Regions from separate parts of the Streptosporangium sp. NPDC049376 genome, predicted to be linked through region 2. Evidence: riboswitches for the same ligand, from Rfam matches in the RefSeq annotation. Region 2 holds a riboswitch; each other region holds the start of a gene.
The links. A riboswitch is a leader RNA that binds a small molecule or an ion and turns the genes downstream of it on or off. The one in region 2 is predicted to bind cyclic di-AMP.

Region 1 (4,152 bases), on a different contig from region 2:
CCGTGTCAGGTCGAGCGCGTGCGCGTCGGCGCGGGCCTCGATGTGCCTGCTGATCACGTTCTGCGCCGGGCCCGACAGCACGGTCGCCAGACTCAACAGCCCCATCAGGAGCCCGACCGCCCTGGGGTCGGCGGCCGAGGGGACGCCGGTGCGGCGCCGTACCGGACCGGCCGAGGTGATCAGGTAGAGCAGACAGGCCCCGCAGGCGGCGCCGAGCGCGCCGACGAGCGTGCCGTACAGCACGTCGCCCGCCTTGGCGTGGCCGAGCTCGTGCGCCACCACCAGCTCGACCTCGTCGGCCGGGGCCCGCAGCAGCGTGTCGTAGACCACGATCCTGCGGGTCGCGCCGAACCCCGAGACGTAGGCGTTGAGCGCGGTCGTACGCCGGGAGGCGTCGGCCACGAGCACGTCCTCGACCGGGACGCCGTCCTTGGCCGCCATGTCGAGCAGGCCGGAGCGCAACTCCCCCGCGGCCATGGGCTTGAAGTCGTTGAACAGGGGCTCGACGACCACCGGGTAGGCGAAGGAGGCGAGCATGGTCAGCGCGAAGGCCCCGATCGCCGCGGGCAGCCACCACCGCCGGTAGCGGCGGGCCAGCCCGACCACGGCGACCACCATGATCGCCGTCAGCACGGCGCCGACCGCGGTGTTCTTGATCCGGTCGGCCGACCACGACGCCCAGGTCTGGGTGGACAGGCCGTACTCGCGCAGATAGGTCTCCGCCCACATGCCGAACGGCCAGCGCAGCACCGCGACGGCCGCGGAGATCACCAGCACGCCGAGCAGCGCCCGCAGCCACCACGGCCCCCGCAGGCGGCCCAGCAGCCGCGCGCCGAGCGGGGTGGCGACCAGTACCCCGGCCACGACCAGCGTCAGGCCCAGGGACAGGTAGGACGGCAGGCTCACCGCGGCGTCGAACGCCTCCGCCCTGGCGATCTGCGCCGGGGTGAAGTCACGGGCCGGGTCCGGCGCGACGTACGGCGCCGCCTCGGGCAGCGCCCGCCACGGCGTGGTGAACGCCACGACCGCCAGCGTGATCGCCCCCAGGACGGCGAGCGCGATCCCCGCTCCCCTGGCCCCGCCCCGCTCCCGCGCCGGTGTCTCCTCCACGCTCCGCGTCATGAGAGTTCCCTCCGGAGATGGTCGCGCCACGCGGCGGTGAACTCCGCGCGCGACAGGCCCAGCGTGCTGCCGACATCGCTACCGTAAAGCCTCACCAGCGCCTTCTCACCGAAGCGCTCCGCGACGTACCGGCACGCGAGCCAGGCCTCCTCGTAGGCCTGCGCGAGTCTGGGGGCGCCGGGGGCGAAGCCGTCCCCGGCGGGAAGCTCCGTGGGCAGGACGCCCGCGCGCACCTCGGCCGCGAGCTCGGCCGCAACGGTCCTGACGGCGATCCCCGCGTCCCGGTAGCCCACGTAGTCGGCGAACCCCTCCGACAGCCACATCGGGACCCGCCCGCCCCTGGTGGCGCCGGTCGCCAGATGGGTCAGCTCGTGGGTGATCACCACGTCCCTGCCGGTCTCGCTGAGCCTGGCGTATCCCGTCGGCACCACGATCACCCGGTCCGCGGTCGCCAGCGCGGCCAGCCCGCCGGTCCGCGCCGTCCCCGCGAGCTCCGCGGCCTCGTCGTCGGTCGCGGGGACCACGACCACCGCCCTGACCGGCCCCCAGACCCGCGCGATCGTACGGCAGGCGCGGTCGGCCCTGGCCGCGAGATCACGCAGTTCGGCGGGCGGGACACGGTGGCCGACGACAAGGGAGCGCTCGCCCCGGACCACCTCGGCGGCGCCGGGCCACAGGTCGCGGGCCGTCTGCGGCGTGGGCCTCGCCCCGCCGAACCCGGCGCCCGCCAGCGCGAGCATCCCGGCGAGCACGGCGCGGCGCCCCTTCGGGACGGACATGGCAGCCGATGCTAGCCGACGCCCCGGCCGGAACGTTCCCCGGCAGGCGGCGGCCCCGCCCATCCGCGGGAGGATGGGCGGGGCCGTCCGCCGCTGTCAGGTGCCGGGACGGACCGCTCCTGCGAAGGCGGACCTGTAGTACCCCTTCAACGTCACGATCCTGACCGACTTGCCGCTGCTCGGCGAGTGGATCATCTTGCCGTGGCCGACGTACATGCCGACGTGGCCCTTGCCGTAGAAGAACAGCAGGTCACCGAGGTGCAACTTGCTCCACGAGACCTTCTTCCTGACCGCGCGGTACTGGCTGCCCGTCACCCGGGGGAGGGAGACGCCCGCCTTGCGCCACGCGTACTGGACCAGGCCCGAGCAGTCGAACGCTCCGGGACCGGAGGCACCCCACCGGTACGGATCGCCGATCTGTTTCCTGGCCGTCGCCACGGCCGTCCTGGCCCTGGACCGCTGCCGTGCGGCCCGGTTCGTCGCGGCCTTCGCCGTGCGCTTGACACGGGCCTTCGCCGTGTTCGCGGCAGTACCCTCCGACGTGCCCTTCGATGCGCTCTTCGACGTGTCCTTCGCCGTACTCCTGACCTGAACCGCGACCGCGGTATCCGTCGTCGCCTGTGCTGTTGCCGGCCCCAGTGCCACCGCTCCGGTTGAGGCGGTCAGCGTGAGGACGAATCCGCCCAGGTAAAGGCGGAAAAAGCGCGACAAACGGGGGTTTTGCAGGGTGGTAGACAGGATTTCTCCTTGGGACTTCCACTGATGCCTACCGGGTTAGCTGACGGGTTCGGGCTGGGAAGACGCCCTACGACGGCAAACGCGTCGATTCACCCCTGGCCACATGTCAAGGGCCGATGGTTCCCCGGCTCCGTGCCTCCTGGCTGCACGAACTCGGCGGGCCGCCGTGATGGGAACCGATCCCTTCGGGGAACGGCGGCCGACTGGATATCTATACGGACACCGGCCCGCAGGACCGGCATTCGACGCGGTGGCATGGCTTGCTCACTGCGACCGCCAGAAGGTACCTCGATCACCAAGCCCCGGCAAAGACCCCATCAAATACGAAGATCCACAAAAAGGTTTTCATGTTTACGAAAGGCCTGATAGTGCGGCATCACGATCTTATAAATATGACCCTTGTCACATTCGAAATGATCTTCCAGAGAAGCACAACAAGTGTCACATAAATCACATTTATCAGTGACTTCCCAAAGCGCCCCTTCACCTACAAGGGCGTCGAACAGGACCACTCCGGCGATCCCGGGCATGCCAAACGGGCCGCCCGTTGAACGGACGGCCCGCGGTCGCGAAGGCGCTCAGACGGCCCCCAGAGGCCCCGTGGACGTGGACGGGACCAAGGGGGGTCAGGGACGGACGGCTCCGAGCAGACGGCCGCCGTAGGAGGAGAGGGGGACGACCTTGACGACGTCCCCGGTCTGGGGAGCGTGGATGATCTTGCCGTTGCCCGCGTAGAGGCCGACGTGCCCCAGGCCCTGGCTGAAGAGGATGTCCCCCGGCTGGAGGTCGCTCAGCGAGACCTTGCGCTTGGCGCCCCAGCTCCACTGCTCCCAGGTGGTGCGGGGCAGGCTCACGCCTCCGCTGCGCCAGGAGGCCTGCACGAACCCCGAGCAGTCCCAGCTGTCCGGGCCGGTGCCGCCGTACCGGTAGGGCTTGCCGAGCTGGGCGAAGGCGAAGGTCAGCGCGGCCCTGGCGTTGCCCGAGGCGGAGCCGTTGTACTGCATGCCGGTGCTGTTGGGGTCGCCCGGCCTGAAGGTGCCGAGGTCGCGCAGCACCTTCGTCTGGATTTTGATCATCTTCTCGACCTTCTCCTTCTCCTCGGCCAGCTCGTCGCGCGTCTGGTCCGCGTCGGCCAAGGCCTGCTTGGCCTTGTCGCGGTTGTCACGCAGCGTCTTGTTGGCCTCGTCGAAGGCGTGCAGGCTCTCGGCACGGGAGGCGGAGATCTGGTCGGCCGTGGCCAGGCCGCTCAGCACCAGGTTGGGGTTGACCTCACCGACGAGGTTCGGCCAGCCGATGGCGCCGCCCTGGTAGGTGGTGACGGCCATGGTGACGAGGTCGTCGCGGAGCCCGGCGACCTTCGCGGACTGCTTCGACAGGTCGGCGTTCAGGTCCGCGTACTTCTTGCGGGCCCTCTTCCACTTCTCGCCCGCCTGGTTGTACTTCTCGACGAGCTGGTCGGCCTGCTCGTTGAGCTTGGCCAGCTTCTGCTTGGTCTGCGCGACCGTCGGCTTCG
Region 2 (4,152 bases):
GCTGGGTGGCGATCATGAAGGGGCGCAGGTAGAGGCTGTGGCCCTGGGTGGTCGGCACCCATTCGCGGTCGGTCTGCACGAGCAGTTCGATCGACTCGACGAAGGCCTCCTGCGGCAGTTCGGGCATGGCCATGCGCAGCGCCGACTGGTTGAAGCGGGCGGCGTTGGCGTACGGCCTGAAGCAGGCGATCGAGCCGTTCTCCTGCCGGTAGGCCTTCAGCCCCTCGAAGAGTTCCTGGGCGTAGTGGAAGACCGACGTCGCCGGGTCGAGGCTGAGCGGGCCGTACGGCGTGAGCCGCGCGTCGTGCCAGCCCTCCCCCTCGGTGTAGTCGATGGAGATCATGTGGTCGGTGAAGGTCTGACCGAATCCGGGATTCGCCAGTACCTGCTCGCGCTCGGCCGTGGAGCGAGCGTGGTCGGAGAGCTGCACGTCGAAGGTCAGCTTCTGAGCGGTGGTCATGGCGGCGGTCCTTCTCTTCGTGGCGGAGTGCACCTACGGTCCATTCTGGGACGGAGCAGGCACCGGAAAACTACTGCATATATGCCAAAATCCGGCAGCCTGCTCGGTGAGACGAACAAAAAAGACGCGCCCGGCGGCTCTGCTGAGCCACCGGGCGCGTCTGGGGTCGTGCGGGCGGCTTGTCAGCCGGCTACTCGGGCGGTGATGTCGTCGCCGATCTCGTGGGTGGTACGGCTCGCCCACCCGGTCTGGCGCTCGACCAGGTCCTCGGCCACGGCCTGCTCGACCTTGGCCGCCTCCTCGGTCAGGCCGAGGTGGTCCAGGAGCATGGCGACCGACAGGATCGTGGCGGTCGGGTCGGCCTTGCCCTGGCCCGCGATGTCCGGGGCGCTGCCGTGGACCGGCTCGAACATGCTGGGCGCGGTGCGGTCGGGGTTGACGTTCCCGCTGGCCGCGAGGCCGATGCCACCGGCGACGGCGGCGCCGAGGTCGGTGATGATGTCGCCGAAGAGGTTGTCGGTGACGATCACGTCGAACCGCTCCGGCTGGGTGACGAAGAACATCGAGGCCGCGTCGACGTGGTAGTAGTCGGTGGCGACGTCGGGGTACTCAAGGCTGACCCGGTCGACGGTACGGGACCACAGGTCACCGGCGAAGGTGAGGACGTTGGTCTTGTGGATCAGCGACAGCTTCTTGCGCGGCCTGCTGAGCGCCTTCTCGAAGGCGTAGCGGACGACGCGCTCGACACCGTAGGCGGTGTTCAGCGACTCCTGCGTGGCGATCTCGTACGGCGTGCCGCGGCGCAGCACACCACCGGCGCCCGCGTAGAGGCCCTCGGTGCCCTCGCGGATGACGACCATGTCGATGTCCTCGGGGCGGGAGCCGCCCAGCGGGGTCGCGACGCCGGGGAAGAGCTTGACCGGACGCAGGTTGACGTAGTGGTCGAGCTCGAAGCGGAGCTTGAGCAGCAACTCGCGCTCCAGGATGCCCGGCGGCACACTGGGGTCGCCGACCGCGCCGAGCAGGATCGCGTCGTAGCCGCGCAGTTCGTCGAGGACCGCCTCGGGAAGGACCTCACCGGTTCTGTGGTACCGGCCGGCACCCAGGTCGTAGGTGGTGGTCTCCACCTTCGTTCCGACGGCTTCGAGGACCTTCAGGCCCTCGGTGACGACCTCGGTCCCGATCCCGTCTCCAGGGATGACGGCCAGACGAACATTGCGCGAATCCATAACGGGCACCCTATCTGCTCTGTCTCGATAATCGAACCACCGATCTCACCCCTCGGACACTTCCCGCCCCGGAAGGCCCTGAAAAGTTTGTCCTATTTGCGATCTTTTGACCGTTTCGTTAAGGTCCTGGCCATTCGTATCGTCGCCTAATTCGCGCAGGCCATCCCCCTCTTTCGGTCCGCGCGGAGCCGGGGAACCACTTCCGGGGTCCACGGGGCGTCCGAGCCGCACTCCGTCTGGCGGAGCACGTTTCCGGCGTTTTCCACGAGGCCCCTCGGGGCGAGTCGGCGCCACCACGCGCCGTAGGGCGACCTCCACGCCCGAGCCCGACAGCTCACCCGGCCGGCCCTATGGAAGGAACGGTCCTGAACGGCAAGACCTACCCCCGTGTCCTGACCCTGATCGTCACCGGCTCGACCATCCTCGCGACACCCGCCGTCGCACTGGCGGACTCCTCCCTCACCACCACCTCCCCCACTCCTCTCCTCGCGCTCGCCGCCGCCGGATTCGCCCTCGCGCACCCGGCCCCCACCGCGGAGAGCTCCCGGACCCCGCTCACCGCTCCCGCCGTCGAACCCGCCCCGGCCGGATTCTCCGGGACCGCGCGGAAGGTCCCGGCCTGGAAGAAGGCGCTGAACTGGGCGATGTCCAAGCGCGGCACACCGTACGTCTGGGGTGGCACGGGCAGGGGCGGCTTCGACTGCTCGGGCCTGATGCTCCGCGCGTACGGCGCCGCGGGCATCCGGCTGCCCCGCACGACGACCCAGCAGTACTCCGCGTTCGCCAGGAAGATCTCCTGGAAGAACCTCAAGCCCGGTGACCTGGTCTTCTTCCACAACCTCGGTCACGTCGGCATGATCACCAAGCCCGGTTACATGGTCCACGCCCCGCGCAGCGGCGACGTGGTCAAGGTGGAGAAGCTGCAGGCCTGGCGCCGCGCCAGCTTCGCGGGAGCCGTACGGCCGGACCCCAAGGGGGTCGAACTCGCCGACGAGCGGGCCGAGCTGGACACGGCGATCAGGCAGTCGACCCAGGCCGGTACGGCCCTCGCCCGCTGACCCACGCCTCTCCCGGTCCCGGGCGCCGCACCGCCCGTGGCCCCGGAGGGACCCGGCTCAGGAGGAGTGCGGGGGCACTCCGCCGTTGTCGCGGCGGTCCAGCGCGGTCTGCAGGGCCTGGGCGGCCTCGTTCTCGTTGTCCTCGGGACGGTTCCAGGGATACATGTCGTACATGACGCTTCTCGTCTCGTTCGCACAGAGCTGGCTGAAGGAGGAAGGGGAGCCTGGACCCTGGTCACGGGCCCTCATCGGATCGCGGATCCGGATCACGGATCGACGGGAAACCGGGGCCGACGAACGCCATCACACCGCGGCGAGTTGCCGGCCCGCCCCTGTGTCAGGCCTCGCCGCGGCAGGTAATAAGTACGAGAACCTGGCGCATTACCAGCCATAATAACCGGCCCTCCGCAATCTGTCTCACCCCTCGTGCAGGCTTCTCATATATTGAGACGAGGCTCGGCCGGAAAAGCAGACGGCCGCCGCCCCGCGAACGGGGACGGCGGCCGTGGGAGCCGTGCTCCGGGATCAGTCGGCCAGGTCGACCGAGCGGCCGCTGTCGGCGCCGATCTCGCCGCCGATCTGGTCGATCACCTCGGCCGGGATGGCGGAGTCGACGGTCAGCGCGATGAGGGCCTTGCCGCCCTTGGCGTCCCTGGCGACCTGCATGGAGGCGATGTTGATGCCGTGGTCGCCGAGGATGCGGCCGACGACGCCGACGACGCCGGGGCGGTCGTCGTAGGTGAAGAACGACAGGTGGTCGGTCGGCTCGATCTCCATCTGGTAGCCGTTGACCTCGACGATCTTCGTGACCTGCCGCGGGCCGGAGAGCGTGCCGGAGACCGAGACGGCGCGGCCGTCGGCCAGGACGCCGCGGACGGTCACCACGTTGCGCCAGTCGGGGCTCTCCGCGCTGGTCACCAGCTCGACGGTGACGCCGCGGTCCTTGGCCAGGAGCGGGGCGTTGACGTAGGTGACGGAGTCCTCGATCACGTCGGTGAAGACGCCCTTGAGGGCGGCCAGCTCCAGCACGCGGACGTCCTGGGAGGCGATCTCACCGCGCACCTCGACGTCGAGCCTGGTGGCGACCTCACCGGCGAGGGCGGTGAAGACGCGGCCGAGCTTCTCCGCCAGGGGCAGACCCGGCTTGACGTCCTCGGCGACGGCGCCGCCCTGGACGTTGACGGCGTCCGGCACGAACTCGCCGGCCAGGGCCAGCTTCACGCTGCGCGCGACCTGGGTGCCGGCCTTCTCCTGGGCCTCGTGGGTCGAGGCGCCCAGGTGCGGGGTGACGACGACCTGGTCCAGCTCGAACAGCGGGCTGTCGGTGACGGGCTCCTTGGGGAACACGTCGATGCCCGCGCCCGCGACGCGGCCTTCCTTGATCGCGGAGTAGAGGGCGCCCTCG
Region 3 (4,152 bases), on a different contig from region 2:
ATACCGTACGGTAAACGGCACGTTACGCCAGATTTGCGCCGAATGCCGTAAATCTGGGGCATGGCATCCTCCCATTGCGGAGGGTTTCCAACCGCCACGTCAAGGGGTAGTGAGGCGCTCGGCGAAGCGCGCGGAAGGGCTCCACTTTTTCCGGCGAAATTCACATATAGGTCATAACCATACGGCCGGCCGGCGCCGGGGCCGTGGTCGGCGGGGCTCCGGCGAAACCTTGGTCTGCGAGGACGTGGCGCGCGGCGGGCGCCCCCGGCCACGGACCCTGACTTGTCCGTGACTTAACCATAAAGGCGCCGACATATCATGAGTACTTCACGTAGCGACCACTATGTCAACAGCGCGTGCTACCTCTATGAAGTGTGGAACTTGACGACCTTTGAACAAGCCGTTTACCGTTCCTGACGGGCGACACTGATTCCAGACAACTCACGCCTCGATTAGCAGGTGCGGGGGGAGCGACTCCAGATGGCATATCCCGAAGTGGATTCCCGTCGCGGCGACAGCCTCCTGGGCATGGGCGAGGTCGGCCTCACAGATGAGGATCTCGTGCTGCTGGCGGAGCTGGCCAAGGGCGTCACGGTCGACCGGGTCGGACGCCGCCTCGACATCAGCGGAAGAACGGTCCGCCGTAGACTCCGCGGAATCTGCGACCGCATCGGCGTGGCGACGGCCATCGAGGCCGTCGCCTGGGCGGCCCGCAGACGCCTCATCTGAGGCGAGCCCTTACCCGATGCCGTCCCGGACCCCCGCGTACGGCAGGGGCCCCCTGAGGGGCCGCTGTGGCCGTACGCGACCCGGGTGCGTCCTTCCCCGAACCGCCGTCGGCGGTTCGGGGCGGTCCGGCCGGTTCAGGCGGCTCAGTCGGCGATGCGCACCCCGCCCGCGAAGGGACGGTTGTCGATCGGGGCGATGTGAATGACGTCGCCGGTCTGCGGCGCGTGGACCATGAGGCCCGCGCCGATGTAGATCCCGACGTGGTGCAGGTCGCTGTAGAAGAAGACGAGGTCTCCCGGGCGCAGGTCGCTCCTTGAGGAGATGTGGGTGCCCGCAGTCCACTGGTCGCCCGTGTAGTGCGGCAGGCTGATGCCGACCTTCTGGTAGGCCCACATCACCAGGCCGGAGCAGTCGAAGGAGTTGGGGCCCTCGGCCCCCCACACGTACGGCTTGAGCTGCTGGGTGAGGGCCCAGCGGGCGGCCTCGGCGGCCTTGCCCGAGCCGATGATCGGCACGTTGACCTTGACCCGGCTGCCCCGGTTGCGCCCGGCCTGCGAACGCACCTCGCTGAACAGGTCGCTCTCGACCCGTTTCACCAGCCGTTCGATCTTGGTCCGCCGGTCGCCGAGGTCGGACAGGAGGTCCTTGACCTCGTCGGTGCGGGCCTTGGCGCTGGCCTGCGCGCGCTGGGCGGTCTCGATCGCCTTGCTGACCTGCGCGACCTCCTCGCTCTGCTGCTGCTGGAGCGCGTAGTTCGTGGTGGCCTGGTCGAGGAAGGTGTCCGGGTTGGACGACTGGGTGAAGGCCAGCGCCGAGGCGAGCCCACCCGCCATGTAGGTGCTCTGGGCGAGCAGGGTGGCCTTCGTGCGCCGCTCGGCCAGCTGCGACTCGCTGGCGGCGAGGGTCTTCTTCGCGCTCTCCGCGGCGCGCTGCGCCTGCTTGAGCTTGACCCGCCCGCCGTTGTACTGCTCGGTGAGCGTCTCGATCTCGGTGTGCAGCTTCTCGGCCTGCTTGGCGAGCTCCTGCAGACTCGGTTTCGGCTCCGCGGTCGCGGCGAAGGGGGCGCCGAGGAGCAGGGAGGCGAAGGCGAGCCCGGCGATCACCACCTTGTGCCGCGGCCTGCGCACCCGGTGTTCTCGATGGCGGGCGTTCCCGCCCGCGCTCTCTCTCCCACGGTTGCGCGTGCGCTTCACCAACAGGCTCCTCTCTCGGCCGCCTACCGGGTTAGCTGACGGGTTCGGGCCGGAGGCAGCCCTACCGAGGCGCCGGTGGCACATCGGATTCACCCCGGGGGACGGCTGGAGGGTGGGTCCCCGGTTCCCCGAGTCGGGGATTCGGCGGCGCAGCACTTTACGGGTGCTGACATCGAGGACGGACATTAGTGCAATTGGCGGTTCATGCTCAACCAGAACTGTGAAGCCGGTGGAGCTTTCGCAACTGAAATGTCACGGTCGGGTCACGTAATTTCATGATCGACATATGTGCCACGCCGGGCATCCGCCTCCCCTGGCGCGGGGGTGGAGATTCTCGCAGGTCCGGGCCTTCGGGCGGGGCCGGTCGAGGCGCGCTCGCCGGGCGGCCTCCCGGGGCGCGAAGAAGACGGCGAGATTCATCCGGCGGACCCCGCAGCCGAGATAAGGGCAGGCCGTAAACAAGCGGTGACGAGGACGTACTCTGATCAGTCATGGAGCAGGTTGCGCAACAGTCCCCGGTGCGGGCCGTACCCGGCCGGGACGAGGTTTCCCCGGAGGCCGCGGAAGGGGAGTCGGTGGCGGTCTCCGGCGACGTCCCGGAAGGATCGTCGACGGAGATCACGGTGCGCAGGGCCAGGACGCCGGACGTCCGCGCCATCCGCCGCCTGGTCGACACCTACGCCGGAGCGGGGCCGCGCCTGCTGGAGAAGGCGACCGTCACCCTTTATGAGGACATCCAGGAGTTCTGGGTGGCCGACGTGGCGGGAAAGGTCGTCGGCTGTGGAGCGCTGCACGTCCTGTGGGAGGACCTGGCCGAGATTCGCACGGTCGCCGTCGATCCCGACTGCCGGGGTATGGGAATCGGCCACCGGATCGTCTCCCGTCTCATCGGCGTCGCCGGAGACCTCGGACTGCGCAGGGTCTTCTGTCTCACCTTCGAGATCGATTTCTTCGCGAGACACGGATTCAGGCAGATCCAGGGCACACCCGTCGCGCCGGAGGTCTACGCGGAACTTCTCGCCTCCTATGACGAAGGTGTGGCAGAGTTCCTTGATCTGGAGCACGTCAAGCCGAACACCTTGGGAAACACCCGGATGCTGCTCCATCTGACACCGCGGGGCCACTAGCTTGACCGTGGTGCTGACTGATCGGAAAGGTGACTGTTGTTACCTATGTCGATACGTTGTGCACCAGCAAGCATGTGAGTCTGACATGTGCCACATGCGCAGTCGAAGTGAGGTGACGCGGTGAGCACCGGACAGCCACCGTATCCGCAGGATGATCCCGAGCGCGACCGCACACCGTCGGGGCATCCGCAATACGGACAGAACGCGGGTCGAGCCCCCGGAGAACTCGATCCCGATGTGACAGTCGTGGGATATCGATCGGAGGCCTCACAGCCGAACACCGGACCTGGGCAGACCCAGCCCGGGTACGGCCAGCAGCAGGGCTACGGCCAGCAGGCCGCCCAGCCCGGTTATGGTCAGCAGGCCGCCCAGCCCTCCTACGGCCAGGACTACGGTCAGCAGCAGGGGTACGGCCAGCAGGCCGCCCAGCCGGGTTACGGCCAGCAGGGTGGGACGGGCGCCTACGGGCAGCCCGACTACGGCCAGCAGCAGGGCTACGGCCAGCAGGCCGCCCAGCCCTCCTACGGCCAGGACTACGGCCAGCAGCAGGGCTACGGCCAGCAGGCCGCCCAGCCCTCCTACGGCCAGGACTACGGCCAGCAGGCGGCCCAGCCGTCCTACGGTCAGCAGCCCTCCTACGGGCAGCCCGACTACGGTCAGCAGGGCTACGGCCAGCAACCCGGTTACGGCGCCCAGGCGTCCATGTACGGCCAGGGGTACGGTCCCCAGGGGGTCACGCCCCCCGGTGCGCCGGCTCCGCTGGCCGAATGGTGGCAGCGTCTGGTGGCGAGGATGATCGACGGCATCATTCTGGCGATCCCCACGGTGATCCTCAGCCTTGTGCTCGCGGCGATCCTTATCACCAACGGCGGTTTCGACCTTGAGAGCGGTGTGATCACCCAGCCCTCGGGGTACGCCCTGTCGACTTTCCTGACCACCATCATCGCCGGTCTGATCTATGTCGCCTATGAGTTCCTGATGTTGCGGCAGAACGGTCAGACCGTCGGCAAGATGGTCATGGGTATCAAGGTCGTCCGGGTGGGAGGCGCTCTGCAGGGCGGTCTCTCCCCCGATGTCGCCATCAAGCGGGCGGGTGTCTCCTA

Region 1: it holds a riboswitch for cyclic di-AMP, as region 2 does, so the genes downstream of both, ACIBVQ_RS02420 (C40 family peptidase) here and ACIBVQ_RS36060 (C40 family peptidase) in region 2, are expected to answer to the same signal.
Region 3: it holds a riboswitch for cyclic di-AMP, as region 2 does, so the genes downstream of both, ACIBVQ_RS28940 (NlpC/P60 family protein) here and ACIBVQ_RS36060 (C40 family peptidase) in region 2, are expected to answer to the same signal.

The regions. Positions count from the first base shown of each region.
Region 1 is NZ_JBITMT010000001.1:527,824-531,975, reverse strand. Features, by position in the region: gene ACIBVQ_RS02430 (M48 family metallopeptidase) at 1-1,122, opposite strand, end outside; gene ACIBVQ_RS02425 (hypothetical protein) at 1,119-1,901, opposite strand; gene ACIBVQ_RS02420 (C40 family peptidase) at 1,998-2,339, opposite strand; gene ACIBVQ_RS02415 (hypothetical protein) at 2,239-2,493, shown strand; cyclic di-AMP (ydaO/yuaA leader) riboswitch at 2,650-2,808, opposite strand; gene ACIBVQ_RS02410 (NlpC/P60 family protein) at 3,266-4,152, opposite strand, start outside.
Region 2 is NZ_JBITMT010000025.1:18,230-22,381, forward strand. Features, by position in the region: gene ACIBVQ_RS36050 (branched-chain amino acid aminotransferase) at 1-460, opposite strand, end outside; gene ACIBVQ_RS36055 (3-isopropylmalate dehydrogenase) at 643-1,689, opposite strand; cyclic di-AMP (ydaO/yuaA leader) riboswitch at 1,838-2,052, shown strand; gene ACIBVQ_RS36060 (C40 family peptidase) at 2,040-2,747, shown strand; gene serA (phosphoglycerate dehydrogenase) at 3,273-4,152, opposite strand, start outside.
Region 3 is NZ_JBITMT010000014.1:25,878-30,029, forward strand. Features, by position in the region: gene ACIBVQ_RS28935 (LuxR family transcriptional regulator) at 481-729, shown strand; gene ACIBVQ_RS28940 (NlpC/P60 family protein) at 873-1,922, opposite strand; cyclic di-AMP (ydaO/yuaA leader) riboswitch at 1,928-2,079, opposite strand; gene ACIBVQ_RS28945 (amino-acid N-acetyltransferase) at 2,414-3,049, shown strand; gene ACIBVQ_RS28950 (RDD family protein) at 3,296-4,152, shown strand, end outside.